2 linked regions of the Pelobacter seleniigenes DSM 18267 genome follow. The protein of the gene in region 2 interacts with the protein of the main gene of each other region in a pairwise test. Links are inferred from orthologs where the notes say so. Each region holds a gene or a part of one and is shown on either strand. Other genes may lie near its edges. The genes, in order: N909_RS0117925 and lhgO.

Region 1 (15,079 bases), on a different replicon or contig from region 2:
CATGATCGGTCATATGGCCCCGGAAGCCCAGATTGGCGGGACCCTGGCCCTGGTCCGAGAGGACGATCCCATCGAGATCAATCTGGAACATGACGAAGTCAATCTGCTGGTCGACGACCCAGACCTGGCTGCCCGGCGCGCCGCCTGGCAAGCACCCGCCCCACGCTACAGGCGTGGCGTGCTGGCCAAATATGCCCGTCTGGTTTCCTCGGCAGCGACTGGAGCTGTGACCAGCTGAATTCTTTTTTTTATTCCGATTTTCCCGCTCCTTCCTGTTTTTTAAATAACAGGTTTTTAGTAGTGGTTTCCCCTCTGCAGCAAGAGAGGGAAATCCACCTTTTTTATGGATTTTTCTTGAGGATATTCTTGGAATGATATAATCTTAAAAAATATTAAGAACTCTTCCCAGTTTCGGTTAGCCTAGCTGAGTGTTATTCCTGGTTTCAGGCGGCGGTGATGAGTGGACATGCACTATGGATTTTTCGATAGAGTGACTTCAGGGGGCAGGAAATGATGGTCGATAAGCCTTATCGACTCAGGTTCTGGGTGACGTTGGCACTTTTTGTGGTCGCCTTTATGGCCATTTCCGCGAGTATTTTTTACTCTTGCCGGAGGATGGCTATCGGTGAAGCGGAAAAAAACCTGTCCGGATTTCTGCTCAATTACAGTGCGACGCGCAACTTTGTTGAAGATGTCCAGAAGCAGGAAATTTACCGGCTGAAAAACGAACAACGGCTGTATCGGGAATATTTCTCGCCCAAGTTGCTTTCTGCAACCTATATCACTCGCCATATCAACAACCTGCAGAATCAGAATCGTCATAAGGCCGGTCTGGGTCAGGTCTATTTCAAGTTTGCCTCCCGTAACCCGCGTAACCCGCTGAATCTTGCCAGCGCTTTTGAATTAAAGTTGCTGGATGAATTCAATCAGGGTTTACGGAGTGAATATAAAGCTATTGTTGATCGTGGGCCGGAGAAGACTCTCTATTACGCCGTCCCCATCGACCGCAATCGGGAATCCTGCCTGCGCTGTCATGGCGACCCTGCTGACGCGCCCCTGGAACTGGTTGTTGCCTACGGCAGTACTGCCGGGTTCAATGAACAACTGGGCGAGATCCGGGCCCTGATGTCGGTTCATGTGCCCGTCGATCGGCTGCTGGTGGAAGCGAACCGGACGGCTGTCGTGCTGTCGGCCGTGGTGCTGCTGTTACTGACCGGGGCTTTCTGGGGAGTGCAACTGTTGTTCGGAAAAGCAGAGGCCCAGCAGGCGATCGCCGAAGAAAAATCCTCTTATCTGAATTCCGTCCTGCAATCGACCACGGATACGGCGATCATTGCCCTGGACAAGGACTGTAGTATCAAATATTTCAATCGGGCTGCAGAGCAGCTATGTGCCATTTCGGGTGCCGAAGCCCTCCATCGACAGCTTCCAGAACTGCCGGCCCTGGCTAACGAAAAAGCCGGCGAGCTGTTGCGTAATGCCCTTGAGATTGCCAATGAACGTGGCGTCTACCGGTTCCGGTTTACCCTGGAGGAGCACATTCTTGAAGCCCAGCTCTCGCAAATTCGGAGCTCGAAGGGGAATGGGGCCGGATTCCTTTTCCTGGGGCAGGACATCACCAACCGCATCATGGAGCAGCGCGAGCGGGAGGCGATTAAGGCCCGCCTGCAAAAGGCTGAGAAAACGGAATCAATCGGACTGTTGGCCGGCGGAGTTGCCCACGACCTGAACAACATTCTGTCCGGCATCATCAGTTACCCCGAACTGCTGCTGCTGCGGCTGCCCGAGGACAGCGAGCTGCGCGCCCCGATTACCGCCATCCAGCAGTCCGGACAGCGTGCCGCAGCAGTGGTTGCCGACCTGCTGACCGTGGCTCGCGGCGTGGCCTGTCAGAAAGAAACCGCAGAACTCAACGCCCTGGCCCGTGATTATCTGGATTCGCCGGAGTTCGGCAAACTGCAAACTTATCATCCGACGGTTCAGGCCGTGGTCGAATTGGCGGACCAGCCGTTGCATATTGTCTGTTCACCGATTCATATCCGCAAATGTCTGATGAACCTGATCAATAACGCTTTTGAGGCCAGCCCGGCGGAAGGAATCTGTCGCATTGTCAGCGGTTGGCGGCGCTTTGACCTTGCCGCCGCCCGGAAGAATTATCTGAGCGCCGGGGAGTATGCCTTTGTCTGTATCAGTAACAACGGCGAACCGATCCGCGAAAAAGACCTCAAACACATCTTCGAGCCGTTCTATTCGACCAAAAAACTGGGCCGCAGCGGCACCGGCCTCGGCCTGTCCGTGGTCTATAACACGGTCAAGGACCATCAAGGCTCGGTCATTGTCGACAGTCGCCCGGAAGAAACCTCTTTTACCATTTATTTTCCATTGACTTCGGCCAACCTGAAGACCACGGCAAGGGATATTTCCATGACGAGCCTGGACGGCAACCAGGAGGTTGTCCTGATTGTCGATGACGAGCCGCAGATCCGCGATATCGCCGAAAGAATGCTTCTGGAACTGAACTACGGCGTGGTCACTGCGGCTTCCGGTGAGGAGGCTCTGCAGTACCTGCAACGCAACAGCGTCGACCTGGTGCTGCTGGACATGCTCATGGCGCCGGGGATCAGCGGGCTGGCCACCTACCAGGCGCTGCTGAAAATCCATCCGGCACAAAAGACGATCATTGTCAGCGGTTTTTCCGACAATGAGGAGATCAATCAGGCTCTCAGCCTGGGGGCCAACGGCTTTTTAAGCAAACCCTACTCTCTGGAACAGCTGGGACAGGCTCTTGTGCAGGTGCTGCGAGCCTGATTTTTCTCTTGGTTGTTCGCCTGTCAGCGTGGCGTTGCCGTTCTCCGCTTGTTACAGCGCGGCCAACGCCTGGGTGATATCTTCTTTCAGGTCAGCAATTTCCTCCAGGCCGATATTGAGGCGGATCATCCAGCGGCCGTGATAGCGGGACAGCTCCGATTGGCCGAACCGACCGGCGGTCACCAGGCTTTTGAACCCGCCCCAGCTGTAGCCGATGCCGAACAACTGCAGCCTGTCAACAAAGCGGGCAACTGCCTGCTCGTCGTATCCCGCTTCCAAAACAAAAGAGAATATTCCCGATGAGCCGGTAAAGTCACGCTGCCAGAGCGCATGCTCGGGATGGTCGGGCAGGGCGGGGTGGAGCACCGTTTCGACTCCGCGTTGCCCCTGCAGCCAACTGGCGATGTCGCGGGCGGCCCTTTCGTGCTGCTGCAGTCTGACCGGCAGGGTTTTCAGCCCGCGCAGGGCCAGGTAACAGGCGTCCTGGGGGGCGACGATTTCCAGGGCACGGCACAGTTTCCGGAATTGTCCGGCGCACGGTTCCGTGACCGTGGCGGTGCCGAGCAGGACATCGCTGTGCCCGGAGATGTATTTGGTGACCGAGTGAATGGAGATATCGACCCCGTGCTGAAAGGGCTGGAAAAACAGCGGGGTCGCCCAGGTATTGTCGATGGCGGTGATAATCCCCCGGCGGCGGGCCACCGCGGTGATGGCCGGGACATCCTGAATTTCAAAGGTGTTTGAGCCGGGCGATTCCAACAGGATCAGCCGGGTTTGCGGGGTGATGTAGGCTTCGATGTCCGCTCCGGCATTGGCTGGAAAATAACTGGTGGTGACTCCGAACCGGTGCAGCAGGGTGGCCGCAAAACGGCGCACCGGGCCGTACACGCTGTTGCAGACCAGCAGATGATCGCCGCTGTTCAGGAAGGCCTGCAGGACGCTGGTGATGGCGAGCAGTCCGGAGGGAAAGGCTTTGGTGAGAAAGCCGCCTTCGAGCTCGGTCATGGCCTGCTCAAAGGCCTGTGAGGTCGGACTGCCGTCGGTGCCGTAAGTGAACCCCTCATACTGACCCTGTCCGGCGGCACGCAATTCGGCGTAGTTTTCGAACAATACCGTGGAGGCCTGGTAGAGCGGCGGATTGATGGAATGATAGCGGGCCAGGGAGTGACTGTCGCCGTTGTAGCCGCTGTTGATGATTTCCGTTGCTGTTTTTTTCATCTGCAAAACCTTTTAGCATCGAGCCGATTGCGGGAAAATATTGAAGCAAGGCTAAACCTTACTAAACCACTGAAAAATATTCAAGAGGTTTGTTCTTTTCTCTGCTGTGGTTTTGCCGTGGGGATTCTTTTCGCCTGCTGTTCCGAATGGCGCTCGTTTAAGCAACTTTGCAGTAAACTCGGGACTGTCCCCAGGGTCATCGGGGGCTGTCCCAAGAGTTTGCGAGCCATGAAACTGTCGCGGTTAGCACCGCAAAGACCTGGGGCAGCCCCCCGGGCGGGGACCGTCCCGGTTTTGCTGCCAGCGACTCTTAAACGAGCGTCATTCCCTGATGTCCCGATATTCTCCTAGTGCCCTGAGCGGTTAGTTCTATAGTCTAATTCTGGCCCTTTTTACTGCTGTCTACGTTCTGCCTTCTCGGCTTGGCAGCAGTAAAAATGACTCAGAATTTATACAAATAACTAACCGCACAGGACACTAGTAAAATCCAGCTTGACCTTTACTGCTAATTATAATATCTGCATGAATGAACTGCAGCCAGCGGGACAGGACCGTTGGCTGAGGTTCGTCAGTGCGGCGTGCAACGCCGCTGGAGGCAAGGCTGCATGGCTTTGGGTGAACAATTTGTTGATCTGTTGAAAGCATTGATTCGCCAGCCGAGCGTGGTCGGTGCCGAGCACTCTTTTTTTCGGGTCCTGCAGCGCGAACTGGAGGAACGGGGCGCCCGGGTATCCTGGTATGAAGGGGTGCTGGTGGCTCAGGGGAGCGAGCCCGATTCGGCCATGTTCTCAGCGCATATCGATCGCCACGGCTTGATCTGCACCGGGCCGAATGAGTTTCAGTATGCAGCCTTTGTCGCCGGCCGCCGCTCTGATCTGCTTGGTAACTCCGTCTCTGAAAAACTGATGCTGAAAATCGTGGATCGCTTTCAAGGTGTTCCGGTGGTGGCCTACGAACCCTGGTCCGGGGCCTACCGTGGCGCTGGGACCATCACCAATGCCCATATCTGTGAATATCGGAACAACCTGATTTTTGAAGTGGCCGGGCTGGAGCATCTGGTGGCCGGGACCCCGGTCGCGTTCAGCGATCGCCTGACCCTGCAGCAGGATATCCTCTCCGCCCAGCTCGATAACGTGCTGACCGCCGCGCACCTGGTGCATCTGTACAGTCTTGGTTTTAACGGCACGACGTTTTTCACCGCCCAGGAAGAATCGGGGAGCAGCTGGCGTTTTCTGCTGGAATGGTTCCGGCGCTTCAACGGTGCCACCAACCGCTTGATCGTGGTTGACACCAGCCCTTACCCGGATCGCTACAGCGCCGATCAGCAGCAGGTGGTGCTGCGCAAAAAAGACGCCAACGCCCAGTTCGATCCGGATACGACAGAACAGCTGGCCCAGTATTGCCGCAGCCTGGGGATTACTTATTCCTACAAGGATGCCTATATCGAGGCGCAGAACCTCCAGGCCGCAGCCAGCGGTCAGCAGGTCATGTCCCTTGGCAGCACCGAACTGGGCCGGATCATCGCGGCCTCCCACGGTTTTGTCCAGGGCACCACTTTACAGATTCCGACCTCGGCTTACCACACCATGCGCGAGTCTTCCGCCATGTCCGCCAACCATGCCTTCAGCCAGCTGTTGTTGCATGCTGCCAAAAATAAGCCAGCACTCGCCAGCTCCTGATTTTTCCTGACCCCTTGGGTTGAAAGTCCGTTACTCTATGCGCACCGTTTTGACCTCTGTCATGCTGCTGATGTGCAGCAATCTGTTCATGACCTTTGCCTGGTATGCCCACCTCAAGGAACTGAACAACAAGCCCTGGCTGTTGGCCGCCCTGGCCAGCTGGGGGATTGCCCTGCTGGAATACCTGCTGCAGGTTCCGGCCAACCGGATCGGCTACACGGTCCTGAATGTCGGCCAGCTGAAGATTCTCCAGGAGGTGATCACCCTGGCCGTGTTCGTGCCGTTTTCGGTGGTGTACCTGAAAGAACCGATCAAACTCGATTACCTGTGGGCCGGGTTGTGCATGCTCGGAGCGGTCTTCTTTATGTTCCGCAGCCGGTTTTTTTAAAGACCCGGAAAAAGGTTTGTCGTCATCCTGATCAGCTGCGGTGTTTTTCTTCCAGCAGGGGAAGGATGAATTTTTCGAAGGTCACCGTCTGCTTTGCGGTAAGCAGGCTGACGTCACCTTCGTTGTCGAGCAGGAAAGTGCCGACGCCGAGCACGGTTTTGGCCAGATAGCCGGTTCCTTCCACGGCTTTTTTGATCCGGTCCGGGCGATGGGTGATAAGCCAGTAGAGCCGGTTGAGGTCGATGTCCATATCATGTTCTCCACAATTGATGGTGGCTGTGCAGCGTTTCAAAAAGAGCTGTCGCAAAGCCTCATAGGGGTGTCGGCGGGACAAAGAGCAAAGCCTTGTTCCCCTGTGCGGGCGTTGCAGGCGGGAGTGTAGCCGGGAGCGCTGCTTACGGCAAGCAACATTTGCCAGGCGGCCGATCAGGATCTTCGCCAGGGGAACAGCCGTTTTTTCCAGCGAGCCCTACGCAGCATCTTCTGCAAGGGGTCGATCTCAGCGTTGACCTCATCCTCACCGCAGGCGATGGCCTGTTTCCAGGTGGTGAAATCCGCCCAGTGCTTGATGCCGTTTTTCGGGGAGAGCAGAAAATCGGCTGTTTTGATCTGTTCGTGATTGAGCACGGTTCGGGCCAGGTAATCGGCTCGGGCGATGACATCGATGGCGTTGCGGGGTGGGTCGAAGTTGCGCAGGTTGTCGCCGACATCCACGGCAATGACGAAGTCCGCCCCGAGCTCGCGGGCGGCCCGGATCGGCACGGTTTCGGCCCAGCCGCCGTCGATGAGCAGCTTGCCGTCGTGCTCAACCGGGTTGAGGACTCCGGGCATGGCGCAAGACGCGGCAATCGCCGGACGCAACGGACCCCGGTCAAGAATCACCGTTTGCCCCTGGATCAGATCGAGGGCAACGGCGGCGAAGGGGAGCCGGGTCTGTTCGATGTTTATATCCTCGACCAGAAATGAGTAGCTTCTGGCGGCCGTTTTGTCGCTGACCAGGGCGGTTTTGGTGATGGACAGGGCGTTGAAGACCCCGCGCCGGGCCAGCCGCCCGATTTCAGCCAGAATCCCCTGGTTATGGGCGTCGAGTTCTTTGAAAAACCTAAACCCCGATTCGGCGAACTCGGCACTGTTCACGTACGCTTCGAAACGGGCTTTGATGGTCTCCACGTCGGGCTGATAGGCGTACATGGCGCCGATAATGGCCCCCATGCTGGTGCCGGTGACAATATCGATGGGGATGCCGTGCCTGTTGAGTCCTTCGAGAACCCCGATGTGCGAAAAGGCTCTTGCCGCGCCCCCTCCGAGGGCCACGCCGACCCGAAACCTTTTGAACATAGTACCCTCCTGTTAAACAGATGATGACTCTATTCTGCCCCCAAACAAACCTTCAGGCAAGCACAGTCCGCAACCGGATCTGTGTCAGCCTTGTTTAACCCGTGCGTTTTTGGTCCAACTTGCGGCGGATGCGGATATTGAGCATTTCCACGCCGACGGAGAAGGCCATGGCAAAATAGATGTAGCCTTTGGGGACATGAACATCGAAACCTTCCACGAACAGCGTGACCCCGACCATAATCAGGAAAGACAAGGCCAGGATCTTGATGGTCGGGTGACTGTCGACAAATTCACCGATGGCAGCGGCGGCAAACAGCATCACGCCCACCGCGATCACGATGGCGATGGCCATCAGCGAGATGTGGTCGGCCAGGCCGATGGCCGTAATCACCGAGTCGAGGGAAAAAACGATATCGAGCAGGGCGATCTGGATCAGGGTGCGTACCACCGTGGCCTTGAAGTTCGGGGCGGCATCATTCTGCCCGGCCCCTTCCATGGTCGCGTGAATTTCGTGGGTTGCTTTGGCAAGCAGAAACAGCCCGCCGCAGATCAGAATCAGGTCGCGGCCGGAGATGGTAAAATGGAACAGGCTGAACCATGGCTCGGTCAGGCGCATGACCAGGGAGATGGAAAACAGCAAGGCCAGCCGGGTCAACATTGCCAGGCCCAGGCCGGCACGACGGGCAAAAGCGCGCTCAGCAGCCGGTAGCCGGCCGACCAGGATCGAGATGAAGATGATATTGTCGATGCCCAGGACAATCTCCAGCGCGGTCAGGGTGGCCAGCGCTATCCAGGCGGTAGGGGACAGTAACCATTCGAACATGGCGGCGACTCCGGTCGAAACGGGCTGAGAGGAAACTCCAACTAAAATATTCTAGTTTTCATCCGGAAACGGCCCTTTTCCGCTGTAGTGGTGTCAATCTGCGGGTTTTCTTGTGCGGCGTAAAGGACTACGCCTCCGCACAACCCCTTGATTTCCTTGGTATAACGAAAAATTGCTCGTTTCCAATCTGAAAACTTAGCCGTTGCCCTGCGGAGTTTCCGGATGGCAACTATTCTAGCATTTCGGCAGGCAGGCCGCAGGGGGGAGGAGGCAGTCGCCACTGAGCATGGGCGACTGCCGGTCGGACACGAATAATCAGTCGGTGCGGCTGGTGATTTCGATCAGATGATAGCCGAACTGGGTTTTGACCGGGCCGAGCACTTTGCCGACTTCACCGGAAAAAACCACTTCGTCGAATTCCCTGACCATCTGGCCGGGGCCGAATTCGCCCAGGGCGCCGCCCTGTTTTCCGGACGGGCACTTGGAATGAACCTTGGCCACTTCGGCGAAATCCTCGCCACCTTCGATCATTTTTTTGAGCGTGTTGCAATCTGCTTCGCTGGGCACCAGAATGTGCCGGGCGCTTGCTTTTGCCATGATGAATCTCCTTGTTGGTGAAAATTATAAAAAACCTAGTATGGGGTGATCGGCCATGATTTGTCCATGGTGAAGGACTAAAAATAGTCAATAACCGATCAGCGCAGCCTGGCCGCAATAAAGGCCGTGGTCCAGGCGGCCTGGAAGTTGAAACCGCCGGTGATGCCGTCGATATCGAGGACTTCGCCGGCAAAGTAGAGGTTTTTGCAGACCTTGCTCTGCATGCTGGCAATATCGATATCGTTCAGGCTAACCCCGCCGCAGGTGACGAACTCCTCCTTGAAGGAGGTTCGACCGGCGATCTCATAGCAGTCGTTGGTGAGCAGATTGAGCAGCCGATTTTGATCTGTCTTGCCCAGCTCGGCACATTTTTTGGAGCTGCTGATCGCCGCTTTGTCCAGTAGATAGCGCCAGAGCCGATCCGGCAGGGAGCAGGGATTGACATTGCTCAGCAGCTTTTTCGGCTGTTCGGCAAGCCCGGCGCTGAGCTGTTCCGCAACCCGCTCCTGATTGCGCTGCGCGGCCCAGTTGACCTGTAGGCGGCCATGATAGTTCTGTTCGCTCAGCCAGCGGGCGCCAAAAGCGGAAAGTTTGAGGATGGCGGGGCCGCTCATTCCCCAGTGGGTGATCAGCAACGGGCCGGCCGCTTTGAATCCGGTTCCCTGCAAAGCGACCTGGACCGGGTCAACTACCACGCCCATCAGCGTGGTAATCTTTTCCCGGGGCATGCTGAAAGAGAACAGCGACGGAACCGGCGGGATAATCCTGTGCCCGACCTGCTCCAACCAAGCCAGGTCGTTACGGCGTGGTGCGCCGCCGGTAGCGACAATCACTTTGGCAAAGGTGGCGGGTTTTCTCCTGGCGTCGCTGAAGCTCAGCTGCAGTTCATCCCCCAGTGGTCTGATCCCTGTGACGGGACATGCCGTTTCGATCCGGATCTGCAGGCGGGCTGCCTCTTCCAGAAAGCAGTCGATGATGGTCTGTGAGTTTTGCGAGCGGGGAAAGACGCAGTTGTCCTCCTGGGTGACCAGGGCCAGGTTGCGGGCTTCGAACCAGCGCATCAAGGCATGGTTGTCGAATTCCCGAAAGGCTTTTTTCAAGCTGTTCGCGCCACGGGGGTAGGCGGCACAAAGTTCTTTGAGGGTCCGGCAGGCATTGGTGACATTGCAGCGTCCACCGCCGGAAACCTTGACTTTGGCTAACGGATGGGACGATTTCTCAAAGATGACGACCTGGGCGGCCGGGTGATTTTCTTTGACGTTGAGTGCGGCGAAAAAGCCCGCCGCGCCACCGCCGATGATGGCAACCTTCACGGCAATCCTTTATCGATAAACTGAAGAATATTGACAAAATTTTAACGACTCGACACTATACCATTCTTTTGGGGCCGGACCGATGAAATCATCTGCCGGCCGATGACACCAGGATAAAATGTTCCGACCCGATCATGCTCGGGGCCGGCCAGATCAATTAGATGAAGGAGAACAACGATGAGTCATTGCCCCTGCGGAAGTGGTCAGGAATTCGCGGATTGCTGTGAACCGATAATCAGTGGAGCAAAAGCGGCGGAGACCGCTGAACAGTTGATGCGGGCCCGCTATACGGCCCATGACCAGGTTGCCGTGGATTTCCTGTACAGCAGCATCCACCCCGATCATCGCCAGGGATTCAATCATAACGGCACCAGGGACTGGGCGGAAAAATCCGACTGGCTGGGCCTGGAGGTCGTTGCCACCGAGGCCGGCGGGGCGGACGATGAGGAAGGGGAGGTCGAGTTCATCGCCCGCTATCGCCTCAACGACAGCACCCGCAACTATCATGAGCGCGGTCACTTCAAGCGCCAGGACGGGCAGTGGTTTTTTACCGACGGGGAGTTGGTCAAAGGGCAGCCCATCAAAGTGACCAAGATTGGCCGCAATGATCCCTGCCCCTGCGGCAGCGGCAAAAAATACAAGAAATGCTGCGGTTAGCAGCCGGTTGAAAAGTCCGTTTCGGGACATTCTCAGGCATGGTCGGGGAAAAGATATTTTTCCCGGCCTTGCCACCCTGTGTAAACCCCCGGCTTGCCTCTCCTTTCATCACCCTTCCGGAAAAATTCCCACCACCTCCCAAGTGCAGCAAAAGGTTTTATACTTAGGGAAAACCTTCCGGCCAACTTTCGCAATCTGCCTAAATGGCCGCTTATCCGCTGCAGGAGCAAACGATGATTAAAGTCAAAACCTTTGGAGAGCCGCTGGAGCCGTTTCATGTGCGCAAGGAACTGGATGATCTCGATCAGCGGGTCAATGAATTTATCGTCGAAAACGGGGTGAAAAAGGTTCTCTCCGTCAGCGACAGCGCCACCCATGAAAATGGCTCGACCATCGGCCTGATCAGGGTTCTGGTGTATGAAGTCTGAGCCCTGATCCCGGGGCCGCACAAACAGCGATCAAGCTCTGACCGGCGGCGGGAAAAGGTCGCCGGTCAGTGTCTTGCCAGGTTGCGCAGTTCCTGCAGGACTCTGACCATGGTCAGGCCGTTCTGTTCAGCATAGCTTAGCAATTCCCGCTGCAGCTGCTCTTGCTGAGCGGGATCGGTGCTTGCCTGGCAGGCCAGATAGGCGCGTTGCGCCGCCCCTTCATCGGTTAAGGCCGTGACCGGAGCGGGCAGGTCTATCCCCAGCGCCGGGAGCACATCGCTGAGGGTTTCGACGCTGTTCATGCGCCAGTCGTCAATCCAGCGGTTGCGAAACGGGGTCAGCAGGTCCTGCAGGTTGGCCAGACGTTGCTCAATGGCTGGGGCCAGCTCGGGATACCGGGTTGCCAGGTCGCTCAACAGGTTGCGGTCTACCGTCGGGTTGCAAGTTAAAACGCAGGCGCTGGCGGGAATAGCGGCCAACAGTTCCCTGGCGAGCTGAGAACGGGGATCGCGGCCGGGTTCGGCAAGGAAGCTGACCTGTTCCGGCGGGTCGTCCGGGGAGGATTGCCGGTGAACGGCGAACAGGAACGGCAGCGGCTGATAAGGGCGGGTGCCGGCAAATAACGGCAGCGCCGTGCTGACCCCGGTCAGATCGAGGCAACAGAGTGGATAGCGAATCCTGGCCAGAAACTCTTTTAGCCGCTGTTGATCGATGTTCCGGGTGCGGTTGAGAAATGCTTCCACCTGCTGGCGTTGGCGGGGTTCGAGCTCCGCCAGGGGCAGCTCTGCAAAGCTGCTCAGGCCGCGTCGGTAAAAAGCGAATTTGTCCGCTGCGTCGCCGGGCAGATCAAAGACTGACGGGGTTGGGACCTGCCGCCAACAGTAGGGGATGAACTCGCATTGATAAGGATCGGTGCAGTGCGGCCCGATGGGAATGGCCGGCTCCCGATATTCGCCCAGGGTCTGCCGGCATTCGATCACGATTTCGGGCAGGCTCTGCTGCCGGGCCTTGACCTTGGTCGTGATCTCTTCACTGTGAAAAAGCCGTTGAATCTCCAGCTCTTCGCCGCGGCAGTAGGACCTGTCGAGATGAATCAGAACCGCTTTAGAGACCTTGATCCCGCAACCGTTCAGGACGTAATGCTGAACCGCGACATCGTCAAGATGAACGGATTTGACGGCACTGCTCATTTTGACTTCGTGAAGCTGCCAGGAGTCGCCGTCACGGACCAGGATGTCGACCTTGATAAAGATGGCTGAAAAGGAGAAGGCCGCTTCATAAATGACCTCGACATCGCTGGCCAGCAGCTCTTTGGTTCGGGCCAGCTGGGCCGGGATGGAGAGCCCTTCGAAGGGCACTTCGCGCCCGCCCGGGTAGAGCTGGCGGGCAAGGATGCCGACCTCGGTGCCGGCGCTGAACAAAGCGTCCCGGGCTGGCTGTGGCGGCAGCTCGAAGGCGGGCGGATTCCTGGTCAGCCAGAGGGCCTTGCGGCATTGCAGGCCTTTGAGGATCAATGATTTACTCAGGCCGCTGGTATGGGAACGCGCCATCTGTACTCCCTCTATCGGGCTGTTGAAAAAGTCATGCCTTGGCCGATTTCAAGCTCGCCCATCCATGGCTTTGGAATGCTGTTGTTTTCAACCCCTTGCTGATTGCCAAATCGGGAAAAATTAACTGCCGGTTTCCTGCTCGTTGCCCCTCGACCCTTCCCAGGGGGGCCCGCCTCTGAATTCGTCGAGGAGAAAATTGATCGCCGCGGTCACGCGCCGGGGCTGGTTGCGGCCGCTCGGGTAAACGATCCAGACCGGGGTCAGAGCCTGACTCCAGTCCGGCAGTATTTCAATGATCCGTCCCTTTACCAAAGCCCGTTCGGCATAAAAACTGGCGGTGCGGACAATCCCGAGGCCGACTTCAGCGGCATAAATCAGGGCCTGCCCGCTTTTGCTGTGCCAACTGCCCTGAGGTTTGCAGGTAAACGTTTCCGCCCCCCGGCTCAATTGCCAGCGTTGGGCGGCTCCGCTCAGGCAATTGTGCCCGGCCAGCTGTTCCGGCCGGGTGATGATGCCATGTTGCTTGAGGTAGTACGGGCTGGCATAAAGCCCGTAGCGAAAGGTCGTCAGTTTACGGGCCAGCAGACTGGAATCGGGGAGCGGCCCCACCCGGATGGCAAAATCGAACCCTTCTGCAACGATATCAACCAATCGACTGGACATGTCAAGTTCGAGGCTGACCTCCTGATTCTGGGCGGCAAAGCGCGCCAGCGCCGGGGCTAGATACCATTCCCCGAGGCCGCCATCCACCAGCGTCACCCGAAGGTGCCCTTTGGGTGTTTCGCGAAAGTCGCGGACCCGGTCTTCGGCTTCCTGCAGCTGCGCGGCCACTTCGCGGGCGTAGCGGTAATAGATCTGCCCGGCTTCGGTCAGGGAGAGTTTGCGAGTCGTGCGCTGCAGCAGTCGTACACCGAGCCGGTCTTCGAGCTGGCTGACCCGTTGGCTGACATAGGCCTTGGACATTTCCAGGGCGTGCGCCGCAGCCGAGAAGCTGCCCGTTTCAATGACACGAACGAACTCCAACACCCCTTGCGTTTCTTTCATTGTTCATTCCTGTGAACAGTTCGTCTGCAAAACAGCCTCTAATACTCCTGTCTGATTGGTATTATCATGCATCGAATCGCTAATTCCAGAAAAAAGAGGAGTGAAAAATGGCAGAAACACTGCAATTTATCCAATTCGGATTAGGGCCCATCGGCCTGCAAACCGTCGGCTATCTGCTCGAACGCAGCAACGTTGAACTGGAAGCGGCCATCGATATCGATGCGGTCAAGGTCGGCCAGGATGTCGGGGTCCTGCTCGGATGCTCTGATCCCCTGGGGGTGAAGGTGTCGGACCGGGCCGAAGAGGTGCTCGCCTCGACCGCGGCCGACGTGGTGGTGCTGGCCACCCTGTCCTCCTTCGCCGCCCTGGAAGAACAGATCATGCTTTGCCTGCAATATGGCAAAAATGTCATTTCCTCCTGTGAAGAGCTCTCTTTCCCCTGGGCCGCTGATCCGCAGCGGGCCGCCCGCATCGATGCCGCGGCCAGGGCGGCCGGGGTGACCGTGCTCGGCAGCGGGGTCAATCCCGGCTTTGCCATGGATGCGCTGCCGCTGTTGCTAAGCAGCGCCTGCCGGCGGGTCGACGCCATCCATATCGGTCGACATCAGGATGCGGCCTTGCGCAGGTTGCCGTTTCAGCAGAAGATCGGGGCCGGGCTGAGCCTGGACACCTTTGCCCAACAGGTTGAGAACAAACGAATCCGTCATGTGGGTTTCCGGGAGTCGGTGGGGATGATCGCCCATGCATTAGGTTGGCAACTGGAGCGGGTGACCGAAGAGGTCAAACCGGCAGTGGCAGAGACCGATCTGGCCAGCCCGTTTCTGCAGGTCAAGAAAGGGGCTGCGGCCGGAGTGCTGCAGACGGCCACCGGCTATCTGGGGGATCAGCCAGTGATCACCCTGGAACTACAGGCTTACCTGGGTCATCCGCGACCGCGGGATTTTGTCTCCATCAGCGGTGAGCCGCCCCTCTATTCCGAGGTGGTCGGCGGTTTTCATGGTGATATCGCGACCTGCGCCATGATCGCCAACACGGTGCCCTTGGTCCGACGGGCCCCGGCGGGGCTGAAAACCATGCTCGATGTCGGTCTGCCATCTTGGTTTCAGGGCTGGCGGGGGTGAACTGTTCTACCGGCAGGAGTTGTCAATCCGGGGCCGTAACCGGCCAAAGCCCCTGCTGTGCTTGCAGCAGGGGCTTTGGCTTTTTTACTCGTCTGCCGGGGCTGTCGGTTTGGGC
Region 2 (15,258 bases):
CGGATACTTGCTGAACGACCAAACCGATTGGCTGATCAGGCTCGAGGAACCAGCCGGCGTAGGCTGGAATCATTTCCAAGGGAATGGCCAGGCTGCCGGGAATGCTGGCTCCGGAATAAGCTTCAGGACTACGGGTATCGAGCAGCAAAAGGCCCTTTTCGATTTCCGCGGACATTTGTTTTGGACTCAACGGTCTTGGCCTTGGGAGTCTGGCAAGTGGAGGCTGGCCTTTTAGGTTAAACTTCTCCATCTGTTTGAAGTAGGGAGGCGTGTAGTGAGCCTCGGCCACTTTTTTCTGAATGAATTCTTGTTTGTTTTGCACCTGCAAGGCTGGGTTGAATCGTCGCTCAAATCCGAGGCTGGAAAATTCCCGTGTCGCCATCCCTGATCCACAGACCGAGCCGGCCCCATGAGCGGGATAGATAAGCACACCATCGCCAAGGGGAAGCAACTTGTCGAACAGGCTGTCGTAAAGCAGACCGGCAACCTCTTCCGCCCGCTCTGGAAAGAAGTCTGTACGTCCGACATCACCTATAAACAGGGCATCTCCGGTAAAGACCGCGAGGGGCTCCCGGCTGAAATCGGTGTCGGCCAAAACCAGGGATATGCTCTCATCAGTATGCCCGGGGGTCTCGAGCACGCGGACCTGGATGGCGCCAAATTCGAACTGATCGCCTTCACGAGTGATTTCACCATAGTGGAAATCCAACCGGCCACCATGGTAAATAGTGGCACCGGTCATTGCGGCCAAGTCACAGGACCCGATAACGAAATCCTCATTGCGATGAGTTTCGAAAATATGGGTAATTTGTACTCCTTCACGGTCAGCAATCTCCCGATAAATTTCACAGTCACGACGGGGATCGACGACGAAGGCACTATTGGCGTCGCCGACGATATAGGAGAGTTGTGCCAACCCCTCAGAGTGTATTTTTTTGAAAAACATTTTATCTCCTGATAATGCAGGGAACTCCTGTGTTGAAGCGAGTTGTGTTTAAGTATTTGTCTGTGAACAGCTCATCTTTGAGCTTCATCTCAAATCCGGAAACCTGGCGGCGGATCCATTTCAGAAGCATGGCCGCGGGTTCTTTTTTTCATCCCGACTGTGTTCGAGAATGGTTTTCGGATTTTTGTCCTGGCAGGCATAGACTCGCTGGTTATACCAGTTGGCGCTTCAAGTTTTTCAACCAGGGAGATTACTCGGTGCATTTCGCGGCTGGTCGAGGGCCGCTGCGTTGCTGGCGCGTAATGATTTTCACGTTCCATTCCGGCTCTCCAACAGATTGTCTTGGGTTATTCCAGGGGTTGCCCTCGCTCAGGGCATCAACACTTTAAATTCCTGAGCATGCTGGACCAGATATATGATGGACCAGACGGTAATAGTGATATAGCAGCACCAGAGGAAAATGGAGACTGGTCCTCGGGCTTCCTTTATGGTCCCGGCATACTCCTCGTTCTCGTTGTCGACCCGTTCGTTCGGATAGGTGGCGCCGGAATAGAGGCTGAGCAGGGTCGCGATAAAACCACAGGCGATAATCATCAGGGTTAGGATGCCATCATTCATGGTACTTTCCTCCTTGGTGGGGCGGACTCATCATCTTGCTCATCGAGCATGTCATGTTTTGGGGACTCGATATTTTTGAACTGGCCGGTCTTCAGGGCCCAGATGAGAAAGCCGAGGAAGACCAGCAGAATAAACAGGGTCAGCAGGGTTTGCGCAGTGGTTGCCGTCATGGTTCACTCCTCCTCGCTTTTTGGGCTGACCAGTGGCTCAGCGGTCTTGCCGCCAGATTCAATAGTCATCGCATAGGCGTCAGCATAGAGTGGGCGCCATTTTTCCTGCCAGTCCTTGGGGGCAGCGAAGGACTGGATGAAGTAGGTCAGGTGGGCTATTTCCTCATCGCTCAGGGCCTCTTTCCAAGGAGGCATATTGGTGGTGGGGACCCCTTCCCTGATCTTATAGAGATACTGGCCATTCATCCGGAAGTCATCTCCGGTCTCATGGAAATTGGCCGGTTCCGGTTTGACGTAGCCGCCAGCTGTGGACGAGGCATCGCCGTTGCCCATCCCCTTGGACCCATGACACTGACGGCAGTAGGCGGCAAACAGCTTGGCTCCGTGACGGTATTCTTCCTGAGTTCCTTTGATATCGGCCTGATCCTCATTGCGCTGGTTGGCAAAGGCGATCGCCGCCTGATCGGAGATATCATCCGAAACCGTCCGTGGGGTGCCATTGGCTAAGGCCATTTCGTAGGTTGACAGGTGCCAGATCTGATCATCATCCAACTGCTGCCCCCAGGCGGGCATGCCGGTCCCCGGAACCCCGGCCCAGATTCTCCAGAAATGAAAAGGCGCATCCGGAGATGGATAATTGGTGATTCGTTCATGCAGGTTGGCCGGGCGGGTCACCAGCATGCGGGCGTAGACTCCTCGCCCATTTCCCGAGCCGCCGTGGCAGGGGAGACATTTCTGAGCATAGAGGGTTTTTCCCTGTTCGAAGACTGTGGCCCACTTTTGCCCGATGGCCGGATTTCCTGAATAGGTCTGCTGCTGGGGATCATAACCCTTGGCCGCCATCATCATCGGCTTCATGTAAGGGTTCATCTTGTCCCGTAACTCCGGTGGCGGCTGCGGCTGGAAGGAATGCAGCTCCAGATCTTCGGTCCCTAAATGTTGCAGATAGTCGGCCAGCTGTCCTAACTCCTCCTCGCTGAGGAAAGCGAAGGGGGGCATGATCGAGGTCGGCGAGACCGAGCGGGGATCGGTATGGTGACGTTTGTGCCATTGGGTGGGGCGTTTGCCACCTATTTTGGCCAGATTGGGCCCGGTCCGTTCAGTCCCGAGCAGATGTGGGGTGTCATAGAAATAATCGCCGCGCTGAGAGACCTCCCCGCCAGCCCAGTCCTGGGGGCGGGTGAACTGGCTGTGACAGTAAAAACAACCAAGATTCTTGAACAGCTCGTGACCGGCAGTCTGGCGTTGAGAGTACGGATGGGCCGTCGCACTCGGCTCCATGGCGGCGTACATGTAGGGCATGCCGACCACCATGAAGGTCATGACCACGAACAGCACCATGCCGCCGACGATAACCACGGTCAGGTTGATCTTTTCCGGAGCGAGCTGCACCGGGTGTTTGCGCTGCGGGGTTTGGATGATTTCATCCGGTTGTTCGGTTTGCGCCTTTGCCGCGCCTAAGTGCAGAAAGGTGCACAGCAGATTGAATGCGTAGACCCAGGCACCGAGCACCACCATACCGCCGCCGATTGCGCGGATGATGAAGTGCGGACGGAGCATCGGCAGAGTCGCCACCAGATCGACATGGACCCACCAGGAGGAGTTGGCGACCAGCCCGGCGATGGTCATGGCGAGGAAGAAAACACTGAAACCGATTGTCGCCAGCCACCAGGACAGACTCATCAGGCGGGTGGAGTAGATCTTACAGCTGAGCATCTTGGGGACCAGCCAGTAGGCCAACCCGACCACCAGGAAGCCGAAGCCGCCGAGCAACGCCAGGTGGGCATGTCCAACTGGCCACTGGGAGAAGTGAGTGAAAGCGTTGGTGCTGCGCAGTGCCTGGAAAGAGCCCTGCACCGAGGCCAGTACGTAAAAGAGAAATCCGGTCAGTGCCCAGCGTAGCGGCAGGTTGTCGATCGCCACCCGCACATGACCGCGGCAGGTAAGCATGATGTTGGTAGCGAAGGTGACCACCGGCACCAGCATCAGCAGGCTCATAATGACCGCGATGGTCTTCAGCCATTCCGGGATCGGCGCCTGCAGCAGGTGATGGCCACCGACCCCGGTGTAGAAAAAGGCGATGGAGAAGAAGGCGATGATTGACAGCAAATGCGAGTAGAGCGGCCGGCGGGTCAGTTTCGGAACCAGGTAGTACCAGGCCGGGATCCCCAGGGTGGTGAACCAAAGCCCCAGGACATTGTGGCCGTAATACCAGTTGAAGATCGCGTCCGTGGTGCCGTTGAGCGCGCCTTCAGGAATCTTCCACATGACGTTGCCGATGACATAGACCACCGGGAACCAGAGCATGGTGCCGGCGTAGTACCAGAGACTGACGTAAAGCTTTTTCTCCTGGCGACAGCGGAGGGTGGAGAAGGTCACGACAGCGAAAATCAGCAGCGCAAGGACCACCAGAACATCTATGAACCAGGGCATTTCGGCATACTCTCGCCCCTGGGTGTTTCCAGAGAGGATCATGGCGATACCGATCAGGACACTGATATTCCAGACTATGGCAGCGAGGCTCGCCAGCCTCGACAGGCGCAGTTCAGTTTTGCACAGGCGTGGCAAGATGTAGAACATCGCGCCCAAAAGACCCGAAGAAAGGAAGCCGAACAGGACACCGTTGATATGCGCCGGTCGGATGCGGCCGAAGGTCAGAACCTCCGTACTGCCGAGGAAGGTCGGCTGGAAGAATTTGATGGCGAGAATGAAACCGAAGCCGGTGAAGATTGCGAACCAGAAAATGGTTGCAGCAAAGAAGATTTTTGCGGACGTGTCTTGGTGTTCCAGGGTTCCGGACATTCAATTAACCTCCTTTGATTTTACAAAAAACAAAACGCAATCACTGAAAAAACGGATAATATCTTTTCAGTGTACAATAGTTGAAATGAAGCTCAAGGGGATCCATAGGAAATTAAATAGATTGGAGAGATATGACTTTTCCCCAAGTTTCAATCCAATTCTTTACTAGGAGTAGATTTAATTTGTCTATTTTAAATATTTTCGCTTTAGACTGCTGACAAGAAGTCGTGTTTTTTAATTCCTTTGGCCATTTCTTTTCTTCTTGATTCTCTTACTAAAATTTTTCTTTTACATAGAAAGCCGGGCCAAACAATCTCTGCTGGCCCAGAGGGTATCTCACACCAATCATGCTGATAACAAAAAACGGCAGAATGTCTTTCTAGAACCTGGGGTATTTGGCAAAGAGTGTTGAGACAAAAGTTTTCCTGATTGATGTGTGGCCTTGTGGTGGCATAAGCGAGTCAAATCTGTACCTGCCAGATAACATCACATTTGCAACTGTCATCGATTTGCGTCAGCTGCTATCTTCCCCCGAGAATAATCTGCCTTGACGAATGGGATACGAATTATGACATCTGAATTCTTCAGAGGGGTGCGAGCCAACGGACCGGTTGCGGCCAGTGCCATGGCTTACGGAAGTGTCTTCGGGGTGCTCGCATCCCAAAAGGGGCTGAGCTGGGTGGACCTGATGTTCATGAACTCGACCGTTTTTGCCGGCGCTGCCCAGTTTGTCATGGTTGATATGTGGTCGGAGCATTTGCCGATTATCGCAATGGCGCTCACCGCGCTGGTTATCAACTTGCGTTATTTGCTGATCGGTGCTTCTCTGGAGCCGCTTTTTACCGGGAAAAGTATGTTGCACAAAGCGTGTATGATGCATCTGGTGGCCGATGAGAACTGGGCGGTAACCATGCGGGAGCAGCGTTACGGCCGCGCGACCTCCTGGTTTCTGTTCGGCGGCGGCGTGTTTCTTTATCTCTCTTGGAGCTTTGGGAGTGTTGCGGGTTTGCTCAGCGGCGGTTTAATCAGTGCCCCGGAAAAGTATGCCCTTGATTTTGCGTTCCCTGCGGTCTTTACAGCCTTGGCTGTTAGTCTTTGGCGAGGGAAAGCGGACATTGTTCCGTGGCTCGTTTCTGGCGGAATGGCGCTGCTGTCATATCATTTTCTGCCGGGCAAATGGTATATCGTCATCGGAGGGTTGGGGGGAGCGATTGCGGCCATGGTGAAAGCTCCGGTTGAAGCTGGAGTCGAAAAGGAGAACGCCCATGACGTCAGCCATTGATTTACAGGTCCTGGTGGCGGTTGGTCTGGCCGCAGTTGCAACCTATTCCCTTCGCTTCGGCGGGCTGCTGCTGGCGTCACGTTTTCCGAAAACTGGTCGCTTCCGTCAAGGGATGGATGCGTTGCCTGGAGCCTTATTGTTTTCGCTGATTATTCCCGGGTTGGTTTCCGAGGGAGTCTGGGGGATATTGGCTGGAGGGCTTACCGCACTTGTCGTGTGGCGAACCCGGAATACTTTTATGGCGATGCTGGCCGGGATGTTGGTGATTTATTTGTCCAGGAATTGACCCTCTATAGAACACCAATGACCCTCGTGGGCCGTTCTCGTATTGCAGTGCTTTTCAGCCACATTCACTCCGGTCTCCATTTGGAGGGGACTGGTTCCAGATCTTATCAAACGTCAGAATTCCATAAGCTTGCGACAGTTATTGTCTTCATTCTCAGCTGATAAAAAATCCGTGTAGAAAATTTGCGACAAAGAACAGCAGGGTGGCAGAGAGAAGAACTGTCATTGATGTCTTAACGACATAGCCGTAACTGCTGCCTATCCCCGCCTTGAAATAATCCCTTGTCACAAGAAAACAGAGGTGGACCGGCGACAGCATCATTCCCATGTAACCGAAAGTATATGCAAGCGCTGCGTACAAAAGATAGGTGAAGGTATCATGGGCCGGAATGAGCGGAACAATAAGCGGAAAGGATGCTCCCACAAAACCAACTGCGATTCCCAGGATAAAACCGGAAAAGAAGGGCATGATCAGGATGAGGAGAATTGGCGGTATCCCGTAGGTCATAAGCTCGTCTCTAATGCCCTGAACCGCTCCCGAGTCTGTCATCACGCCCTTGAAAAGCATTATGGATATGATGAGAAAAATCATTGTCAGGTTTGACTTGCCGAGGGTTGCAGCAAGAAGGCCTGATGGCGCAATCCTGTTTGAGCGGCAGACCCAGACTATTGCTCCTGAAATTCCGACAATGACGGAAACAAGGGATGGGATGCTGATATCCGGCTTGATCAGGGTTAGTATCGCGGACAGCCCGGTTATGATGAAGATGGATGAAATGATGATGGTGATCGGCATCATTTCATAGATAAATTCCTTGATTCCTTGCCATGAAATCCGGCTCTCAGCGTTGGCGCCTGTCGTTCCCATCGGCCTAATGATAAATAAGTAGCCTGCCGCGACCGAAAGCAGAGTCAATGGGGCCGCGAACATCATGTAACGCCATGTCTGGGTATTGAGCAAGGCTATGGCCAGGATAACGCCTGGATACAGCGGCCACCAGTATTCCCATATATGCCTGAACCAGTAATTCAGGGCCGTTTTATGTTCAGGGCTTGCATTGACTCTGGAGAGGGCTTCACCCACCAGCGGTGCTGAGAAGAGCGCACCTCCCGGCATGGGCAAAAGGCCGATGAGCGCTGACATAACTGTGCCTACGACTCTGGCGTCCTTGGTCAGGCTGGTGAAACTGCTGACGAGCCTCTTCATGTGTCCGCTTTTTTCCATGATGACGCTCATCGCCATGATCAGCCATACAATCAAAGCAAGACTCAGTGTTTGATAGTTGATTGTGCTCTCATACAGACAGGTCAATAACTCCATTGGTGTCATTCCCGTCCATATTCCCAGAGATATGGAGCCAGCCAGAAGTGACACGGCCAGATGAAGGCCTAACCTGTTGAGGATCAAGATTCCTGCAAAGATAATGATTATTTTTACGAGCATCGGATTTGTTGCTCCAGATAAAAAGGACCTGTCATAAAAGTGGTCAGATCCTCATGAATACTATAAGTTGAACAGAGAATAAACTTCTGAAGTGCCAAGTGCCAAGTGCCAAGTGCCAAGTGCCAAGTGCCAAGTGCCAAGTGCCAAGTGCCAAGTGCCTGAACCTTGTGATTTATAACCCATGCCCCAGGGTTTTTGAATATAAAATGAGCATTTTGAGTGACGTAATTTCAGAGAGTTGAGGTCGCGTTTTTGGAGATCCCCACGATGAGACAAACTTTGAGCAGGGCTGGCTGAGATAGTTTTCGTTTGACTCAAACCGCCCCACGCCCTTTTCAGGGGCCAGGATGGTGGATGATTTTAAAAATCCCCCCTCCTCGTAAAACTTGGAGTCTTCGATAATTCAGGGCGGATTCACCCGGCTCAAAAATGTTGTATATTGAAAAGACTTGGCGGCGATGAGGTCGGTCACACTCCCATCTTCAGATTCAGATTCCAGGAGCCTTCGATGCAACGTTTTCAACGGATCTATCAAAGAGCTGCCGAGCGTAAAGGGGGCGAAGAGGCTTTGCGTGCATTGTTGCCGGATAACATCAAAAGCCCGCAGCAACTGGCGATGCTTGGTGATGATCGTTACCTGGCTGAAATGACGAAAGCAATTTTCAAAGCAGGGTTCGCCTGGAAAGTGATTGATAAGAAGTGGCCCGGTTTTGAGGAGGCTTTCTGGGGTTTCGATATTGGTCGTTGTGCCTTTATGTCCCCGGATGACGAGGATGCTCTCTGTGCTGATACGCGGATTGTGCGTAATCGGCAAAAAATCCTGACGGTCCCGCAAAATGCGGTCATGATCAGCGAAGTCCGCAAGAAATACGGGAGTTTCGCCAGGCTTGTCGCCGAGTGGCCGAGTGAAGATTATATCGGTTTGCTCGCTTATCTTGGGAAGCATGGAGCTCGCCTTGGTGGAATGACCGCTCAGTACTTTCTGAGGTTTGTCGGCAAGGACGGCTTTGTTCTTTCGCGGGATGGCGTTTATGCCCTGATTGAGGCCGGTATCATTGACAAGCCGCCGACCAGTCAAGCGGCTATCCGGAAAGTTCAGCAGGCCTATAATCACTGGGGACAAGAGACGGGTTGGGGGCTGGCCGAGATCAGCCGGATTCTTGGCCTGTCCATTGATGCGCCGAAGAAATGATCCATTCATTGCTACACTGGTCAAAGTAGACTCTGGGGAGATTTGTGAATCAAAAGGCGGCCACGAAAGATTTCGGGACGCCTTTTGATTTGGAGCTATTTTGCTTCTTTTCTGGTTAGCCTATGCGCTTTTGACCACCCTCATCGATCTTGAAACGATAGAGCATCTCCCGTAAGTAATTGGCCTGGCTCGAAAGCTCTTCACTGGTGGCCGCGCTCTCTTCCGCCGATGCGGTGTTCTGCTGAATGCTCTGGTCGATCTGGCTTAAGCCCTGGTTGATCTGGCTGATTCCCTGAGCCTGTTCCGTGGTCGCTGCGGCGATCTCTTCCACCAGGTCGCTGACCTTGGAGATGTTGGTGACGATTTCGGCGAGGGCCGAAGAAGTTTCTTCGGCAATCTGGGTACCGTTCTTTGATTTTTCCACCGAACTTTCGATCATCTGGGTGGTTTCCTCGGCTGCTTTGGCACTGCGGGCGGCCAGATTACGCACTTCTTCGGCGACCACGGCAAAGCCTTTGCCGTGCTGCCCGGCCCGGGCCGCTTCGACCGCGGCATTGAGGGCCAGCAGGTTGGTCTGAAAGGCGATCTCGTCGATGACCTTGATGATTTTGCTGATATCCTGGGCCGAGCTGTTGATATCACTCATGGCGGCAATCATGCCGGTCATTTTACGACTGCCGGTTTCCGCCGATTGTTTGGCGATGGTGGACAGCTTATTGGCCTGGTTGGCATTGTCGGCACTTTGTTGGGTCTGGGAACCGATTTCGTTCATGGAACTGCTGATCTCTTCAACGGCGGCAGCCGCTTGGGTGGCTCCCTGGGAGAGCATCTGGCTGGAGTCGGCAACCTGCTGACTGCCGGAGGTGATCTGGTCGCTCGCCGTTTGGATCTGCTGCACCAGTTCGCGCAGTTCGGTGGTCATCTGCAGCAACGCATTACCGAGAATATCTTCATTTGAAGCCGGGATGATCTCGGCGGTCAGGTCACCGTCGGCGATCTTTTTGGTCTGCTCGGCATAGCCGTTGAGGTGCTCGGCCATGGAGTTCAGGGAATTGGATAGCTCACCGATTTCGTCCTTGCTGTCCCACTGCAGGCGTTGGGCCAGTTTGCCCTGCTGAAGATCATGGGCGATCAGTTGCAGCTGTTGCAGTGGCTTGACCAGCTGGCGAATCAGGACGATGACCATCGGCAGCACCAGGATGACAAAGAAAAGAATCAGGATGGCCCCGCTCCAGAACAGCACCGGCTTGATTTTCTGGTTCATCAAGGTGACCAGGGTCGCCTTTTGAGTATCGATATCGTCGGTATAGATACCGGTGCCGATCATGAAATTGGTCCCCGGAATCAGCCGGGCATAGCTGAGCTTATTTTTGAGATCGTTGCTGGGCGGTTTCGGCCAGACATAGCTGACAAAACCGCCGCCGTTTTGGGCGGCCTTGAGCAACTCTTTGACCAGATACAGCCCGTTCTGATCTTTCATGTCGATCAGGCTTTTTCCCTGTAATTCCTGCTTCGGCGGGAGGGACATGCAGACGCCGTTATGGTCATAAATGAAAAAATAGCCGGACTTGTTGTCCAAAAAACGAATCGGGTTGTTCAGCTGCCTGAGTTTGGCAAGAATGACGTCCTGGTCAGTCTCGCCTTCAATAGCCGCACCCATGGCCAAAGCGGTGCTGTCGATCAGTGATTTGATCTGGTCTTTATAGCCCTGGCTCATGACCTGATCAACTTGGATCAGCGCTTCGTCTTTAACAATATTAAGCGCTTTGCGGCCGCTGATGATACTGATACAGGCAAACAGGGAAATGATGATGACCAGCAACCAGATTTTGATACCGATTTTCAGGTTTTTCATTCAACCAAACTCCTTCAAGGGGCAAAGCATAGTTAGTTAGGGTAAATGTTAGATTCCTGTAAGGTTACGTTTCTTATGGAAATTAGTCAAGATTAATATTTTTGCTTGAAAAGCGACTTTTGCTAAATTCAGTCTTAAACAATGCTGGGATGGGCGGATGAACAGAAAAAAAAGGAAAAATACCTCGCTGTTATGGGCGTTCCGTGGAACATTATCTAGTTTTCATCCGGCAACGGCCCTTTTCCGCTGTGGCGGTGTCAATCTGCGGGTTTTCTTGTGCGGCGTAAAGGACTACGCCTCCGCGCAACCCCTTGATTTCCTTGCCACAACGAAAAATTTCTCGTTTCCAATCTGAAAACTTAGCCGTTGCCCTGCGGAGTTTCCGGATGGCAACTATCTAATTATTTTGAAAAAATAAAAGAGGCCTCCGTAGTGTTGCGGAAGCCTCTTTTCTGAATTGTCGGAATGAAGCCCGTGGACACTCAACCGATCAGGTCAAGAACGCTTTTTTCCATGCCGTCGCTGGTTTTAAAGGCTTTCAGGTTGGCTTGGTAAGCCTGTTTAGTGCCGATCATATCGGTCAGTTCTTCACCCAGATCGACATTGGACATTTCCTGAACCGAACCATCTTCATTGATCAGCATGGTGCCCGGGGTTGAGACCGGTTGGACCCTGGAGGTCACGGAGCCGTTCGGGCCCGCTTCCAGTTCGGCAGTCGATTTTTTGAATTCTTTGCTGGCGCTGTTGGCAATGTTGTTGGCGGTAACGTTCTGCTTGTTGGCCAAGGCGTCCAGGGCCGAGAGGTTACTATTCACTGAGATAGGCATAACTGACTCCTTTTACAGAGAGTTGAAAAGGTTCGATAAAGGACCTTTTCAAAATGCGGCCGGAACAAACCCCAGCATGCAAGAGGCAGCATAGAATGGAAATAGTTATTTGTCAATATTCATTTATGTTATTTAATTTTGTGGAGCTTTTTGACCTGCTCACAGATATGCCGGGCGATAGGCATGGCTGAGGTGGCAGCCGGGGAGGGCGCATTGCCGACGATCAAGCTGGCAGAGCCTTCGACAAACAGGAAATCGTCCAGGGTGGTGCCGTCGGCTTTGACGGCCTGAGCCCGAACACCGGCCGGATAAGGGCAGAGATCGGTAAGCCGAAGGGCTGGGCAGTAGCGGGTGACCAGTTTCAGATAGCCGGGGCGATAGAGGGAATTTTTCAGTTCGGTCAGGGTGGCCAGGGGATATTTCATGATCAGTCGGTACAGCCCGGGGTAGGTGGCCATCTCGGCCAGATCGCGCAAGTTGAATGTCCAGCGGCGGTAACCTTCGCGAGCCAGGGCCAGGGTTGCATTCGGGCCGACCGTGAGGGACCCGTCAATCATCGGGGTCAGGTGAATGCCCAGAAAAGGGAGTTCCGGGTTGGGGATCGGATAGATCGGCCGGGACACGATAGAGCGTTTGGCAACCGGCAGCTGAAAGTATTCGCCCCGGAAAGGGACAATCTTGAAGCCCGGTTCCCGGCCGAGCATGCGCACCAGGCGATCGGAGAAAAGTCCGCCGCAGCCGATCAGTAAGCGGCCGCTGAAGCGGCCGAGGCTGGTGGTCAGGGAGACGCCGGCCTGTTCGGTTATGGCAGTGACCAGGCAGTTGGTATGGATCTCTCCGCCGGCGGCGATCACCAGTTCGGCGAGCTTGGCGGCGATTTTCCTGAAATCGACAATCCCGGTCGCAGGGACCCAGGTTGCGCCGACCCCGCTCACATTCGGTTCCAACTCCTGAAGCTGATGGCGGTCGAGGACTTCGGTTTCGATTCCGTTGAGGCGGCAGCGCTCCAGTAGCTGTTGCATGCGCTCCAGTTCGCGGTCATCAGTGGCCACCAGGAGCTTACCGATCTCTTTGCAGGGAATGCCGTGTTCGCGGCAAAACTCTTTGGTATCCCGGTTTCCTTCCCGGCAGAAGCGGGCTTTGAGGCTCCCTGGGGCATAGTAGACCCCGGCATGAACAACCCCGCTGTTATGGCCGGTCTGATGCAGTGCCAGCAGAGCTTCTTTTTCAAGAATGGCGATTTTTGCGCCGTGAAATTCCTTTTGCAACTGCCGGGCCGTAGCCAGACCGATAATTCCTCCACCGATGATAATAAAATCATACTCTGGCATGGTTTCCTCCTGCGCAAGTCAGCTGTCGTGCTGATCCGACGGTCTTCCCGGCTGAGGCGGCCAGGCCGCCAGCCAGTTGAGCTCCAGCAGTCCATACAGGCCGATCAGGATGGCTTCGGCGGTATCGTGTCGCAGACCGGTCGGTTGTTTGATGCCGAGGCGGTCAATGACCTGGCGGGCCAGGCCGTCTGCTTCCCTTTTGGCGAGGGGGCCGTTAGCATGCTGACGATCAAAAAACAACTGCCGGCGCCATTGCTCCGCTTGAATCTGTTTGATGGGAATGGCGAGGCGGGCCGCTTCTTTGCTCCAAAGATCGGCCAATTGTCCGCCCCCCTCAATGTAGATATAGGCCGGTTGCGGGCTCTGGCGCAACAAGGAGGCAATCATTTTTTTTAATTTTTGCGGGTTGGGCAGGTGGTGGGAACGGTACCAGAGCAGTTGCGGCTCGGCACTGAACAGCGCCAGGCCGGTATGCAGACCGAGATCAACGGCAAGCAGATGGGCTGGAGACGCCATTTATTCCTTGTAGACCTCCTTGGTCTTTTCCATCTGTTCCGCATAATGGGCCAGCAGGGTGCGGCGGGAGAGCATGAATAAAACCTTTTGCGGAACATTCTGGTCAACCACCGGGATCTCGTCCAGGTTACGGTCGGTCAGTTTTTTCATGACACTGGTCAGGTATTCATCGGGGGTGGCCGAAATAACGCTACGGGTAGCAATGTCGCTGGCAATGACCAAGGTCGGCGGAATGTCCTCATTGAGAATGCGGCGGATATCGTTGATGGAGAAGATACCGGTCATCAGCCCGTTGTCATCGATCACCGGGTAGTAAGCCGTCTTGGCCGTGGCGATCCGGTTGAGTATTTCGGGCAGGGGCATGCTTTCCGGAATCTGGGTTGCTTTACGCCCTTTTTTGGCCAGGTCCCCGACTTTAATCCCCTCCAGGATGTCGATGACGAAATCACCCAGGTGGGCTGGTGATTCAAAGCGGTTGGCGACCTGCTTTTCATAGATGGTGTTCTTCCGCATGACCAGCATGGCCACGACGCAGACCAGCATCAACGGGGCGAGCAGGCTGTAGTTGCCGGTCAGCTCGCTGACCATGATCAGGGTTGCCACCGGGGCATTGGCAACCCCGGCGAAAAACCCGGCCATGCCGACCAAGACGTAAGCGCGCGGGTCCTGGGTCAGGGCCGGGAAGAGGATTTCTGCGGTGGCGCCGAAGGTCCCGCCGAGCATGGCGCCGATGACCAGGCTGGGCGCGAAGACGCCGCCGGAGCCGCCGGAAGAGATGGTCAGGCTGGTGGCGAGGATCTTTGCCAGCGCGATGACCAGCATGACCCAGAGGGCGACTTTGCCGTACAGGGCTGCCTGAACCCAGCCGTAGCCGGAGCCGAGAACCTGGGGCACGAACATGGCCAGGATGCCGAGACCCAGCCCGCCGATGGCAGGCTTGATCCAGTTCGGGACCGGCAGCCGGCGGAAGCCATCGCGGATGCCGTAGAAGGTTTTGACGTAAACAACCCCGCAGAGTGCGCAGACAACTCCCAGAGCCAGATAGAGCAGGAGCTCGCCCGGTTTTTCAAAACGGAAGGCCGGGGTCGTCAGCAACGGCTTCCAGCCGGTGACCGCACCGAACAGGGAATAGGCGATAATCGAGGAAATAATGGACGGAATCAGTCCTTCATGTTCGAATTCCGGGTCGCGATAGAGGACCTCAACTGCAAACAGGGCTCCGCCTAAAGGGGAGCGGAAGGTCGCCCCGATACCGCCGGCCATCCCGGCGATCAGCAGGATCCGCCGATCCCGGACCGAGAGCCCGAGTTTGGTCGCGACAAAGGAGCCGAAACCGGCGCCGATCTGGGCGATGGGCCCCTCACGCCCGGCGGAACCACCGGTCCCGATAGTGACGATGGAGGCCACGGTCTTGATAATGGGAACCCGGCCGCGGATGGTTCCCCCTTTACGATGAAACGCTTCAATGGCGCCGTCGGTGCCGTGCCCTTCGGCTTCCGGTGCGTAGGTGTAGACCAGCCAGCCGGAAATGATTCCACCCAGGGCGGGGATCAGGAACAGGCACCAGCGGAACGGCATGCTGAGCTGGTTGATGAATTGGGTAAAGGAACTTTCCGGGCGGCCTTCAAGGGGGGGATGGATGTTCCCGAGCTGGCCGAGCATCAGATGTTCGACGCCGTTGGTGGCAAAATAAAAGGCAAGGGCGCCGGTTCCGGCGACGATTCCGACCAGAACGGCAAGAATCAGCAGGCGAAAGCCGGTTTTGTCGAGTATCTTGAGAATCCCTGGAACAACGGGCATGATTTTCAATCCAAATCTTGCTGCAAGTTCGTGGCGAGGAATCTGACAGATGAAATAATTTCGCCTATTTGTTTAACAGTTTCACATATTGAGGACAAGTCTTGATTCGGTTTTTTTGTAAATTTCAACCAATTGTCGGGTCCTGGCGCAGGCGATTGGCCGCCGCAACCAGTTCGTAGAGCCGTGGCAT

The links.
Region 1: the proteins of lhgO (region 2) and N909_RS0117925 interact in binary tests that used the Escherichia coli proteins (3 or more experiments, as listed by UniProt). The link is inferred for Pelobacter seleniigenes DSM 18267 from one-to-one orthologs.

What each region holds. Positions count from the first base shown.
Region 1 is NZ_JOMG01000004.1:203,573-218,651, forward strand. What follows is about bases 7,211-9,913. They hold N909_RS0117925 (peptidylprolyl isomerase), read right to left. Parts: upstream 8,852-9,913; coding sequence 8,570-8,851; downstream 7,211-8,569. Other genes in these bases: N909_RS0117915 (patatin-like phospholipase family protein), read right to left, coding at 7,211-7,431; N909_RS0117920 (TerC family protein), read right to left, coding at 7,526-8,254; N909_RS0117930 (BaiN/RdsA family NAD(P)/FAD-dependent oxidoreductase), read right to left, coding at 8,950-9,913. Also shown: ilvD (dihydroxy-acid dehydratase), read left to right, coding at 1-238; N909_RS0117890 (ATP-binding response regulator), read left to right, coding at 511-2,808; metC (cystathionine beta-lyase), read right to left, coding at 2,860-4,026; N909_RS0117900 (peptidase M42), read left to right, coding at 4,632-5,705; N909_RS0117905 (DMT family protein), read left to right, coding at 5,743-6,093; N909_RS0117910 (hypothetical protein), read right to left, coding at 6,125-6,343; more of N909_RS0117915, read right to left, coding at 6,520-7,210; more of N909_RS0117930, read right to left, coding at 9,914-10,164; N909_RS0117935 (YchJ family protein), read left to right, coding at 10,342-10,821; N909_RS0117940 (hypothetical protein), read left to right, coding at 11,055-11,249; N909_RS0117945 (DUF2779 domain-containing protein), read right to left, coding at 11,315-12,799; N909_RS0117950 (LysR family transcriptional regulator), read right to left, coding at 12,920-13,843; N909_RS0117955 (NAD(P)H-dependent amine dehydrogenase family protein), read left to right, coding at 13,951-14,964; N909_RS0117960 (FAD-binding and (Fe-S)-binding domain-containing protein), read right to left, coding at 15,049-15,079. UniProt on the Escherichia coli protein: PPIases accelerate the folding of proteins. It prefers amino acid residues with hydrophobic side chains like leucine and phenylalanine in the P1 position of the peptides substrates.
Region 2 is NZ_JOMG01000002.1:2,200,326-2,215,583, forward strand. Bases 10,652-13,533 are described here. They hold lhgO (L-2-hydroxyglutarate oxidase), read right to left. Parts: upstream 12,753-13,533; coding sequence 11,550-12,752; downstream 10,652-11,549. Other genes in these bases: N909_RS25735 (hypothetical protein), read left to right, coding at 10,752-10,949; N909_RS0112970 (flagellar basal body rod protein FlgC), read right to left, coding at 11,077-11,421; N909_RS0112980 (hypothetical protein), read right to left, coding at 12,771-13,268; N909_RS0112985 (chloride channel protein), read right to left, coding at 13,269-13,533. In the rest of the region: N909_RS0112920 (MBL fold metallo-hydrolase), read right to left, coding at 1-946; N909_RS25315 (hypothetical protein), read right to left, coding at 1,036-1,266; N909_RS0112930 (hypothetical protein), read right to left, coding at 1,316-1,564; N909_RS25320 (cbb3-type cytochrome oxidase assembly protein), read right to left, coding at 1,561-1,734; N909_RS24660 (cbb3-type cytochrome c oxidase subunit I), read right to left, coding at 1,738-4,536; N909_RS0112945 (AzlC family ABC transporter permease), read left to right, coding at 5,105-5,818; N909_RS0112950 (AzlD family protein), read left to right, coding at 5,802-6,104; N909_RS0112955 (DUF401 family protein), read right to left, coding at 6,258-7,547; N909_RS0112960 (DNA-3-methyladenine glycosylase I), read left to right, coding at 8,056-8,739; N909_RS24665 (methyl-accepting chemotaxis protein), read right to left, coding at 8,855-10,594; more of N909_RS0112985, read right to left, coding at 13,534-15,068; N909_RS0112990 (ABC-ATPase domain-containing protein), read right to left, coding at 15,193-15,258. UniProt on the Escherichia coli protein: Catalyzes the dehydrogenation of L-2-hydroxyglutarate (L2HG) to alpha-ketoglutarate and couples to the respiratory chain by feeding electrons from the reaction into the membrane quinone pool.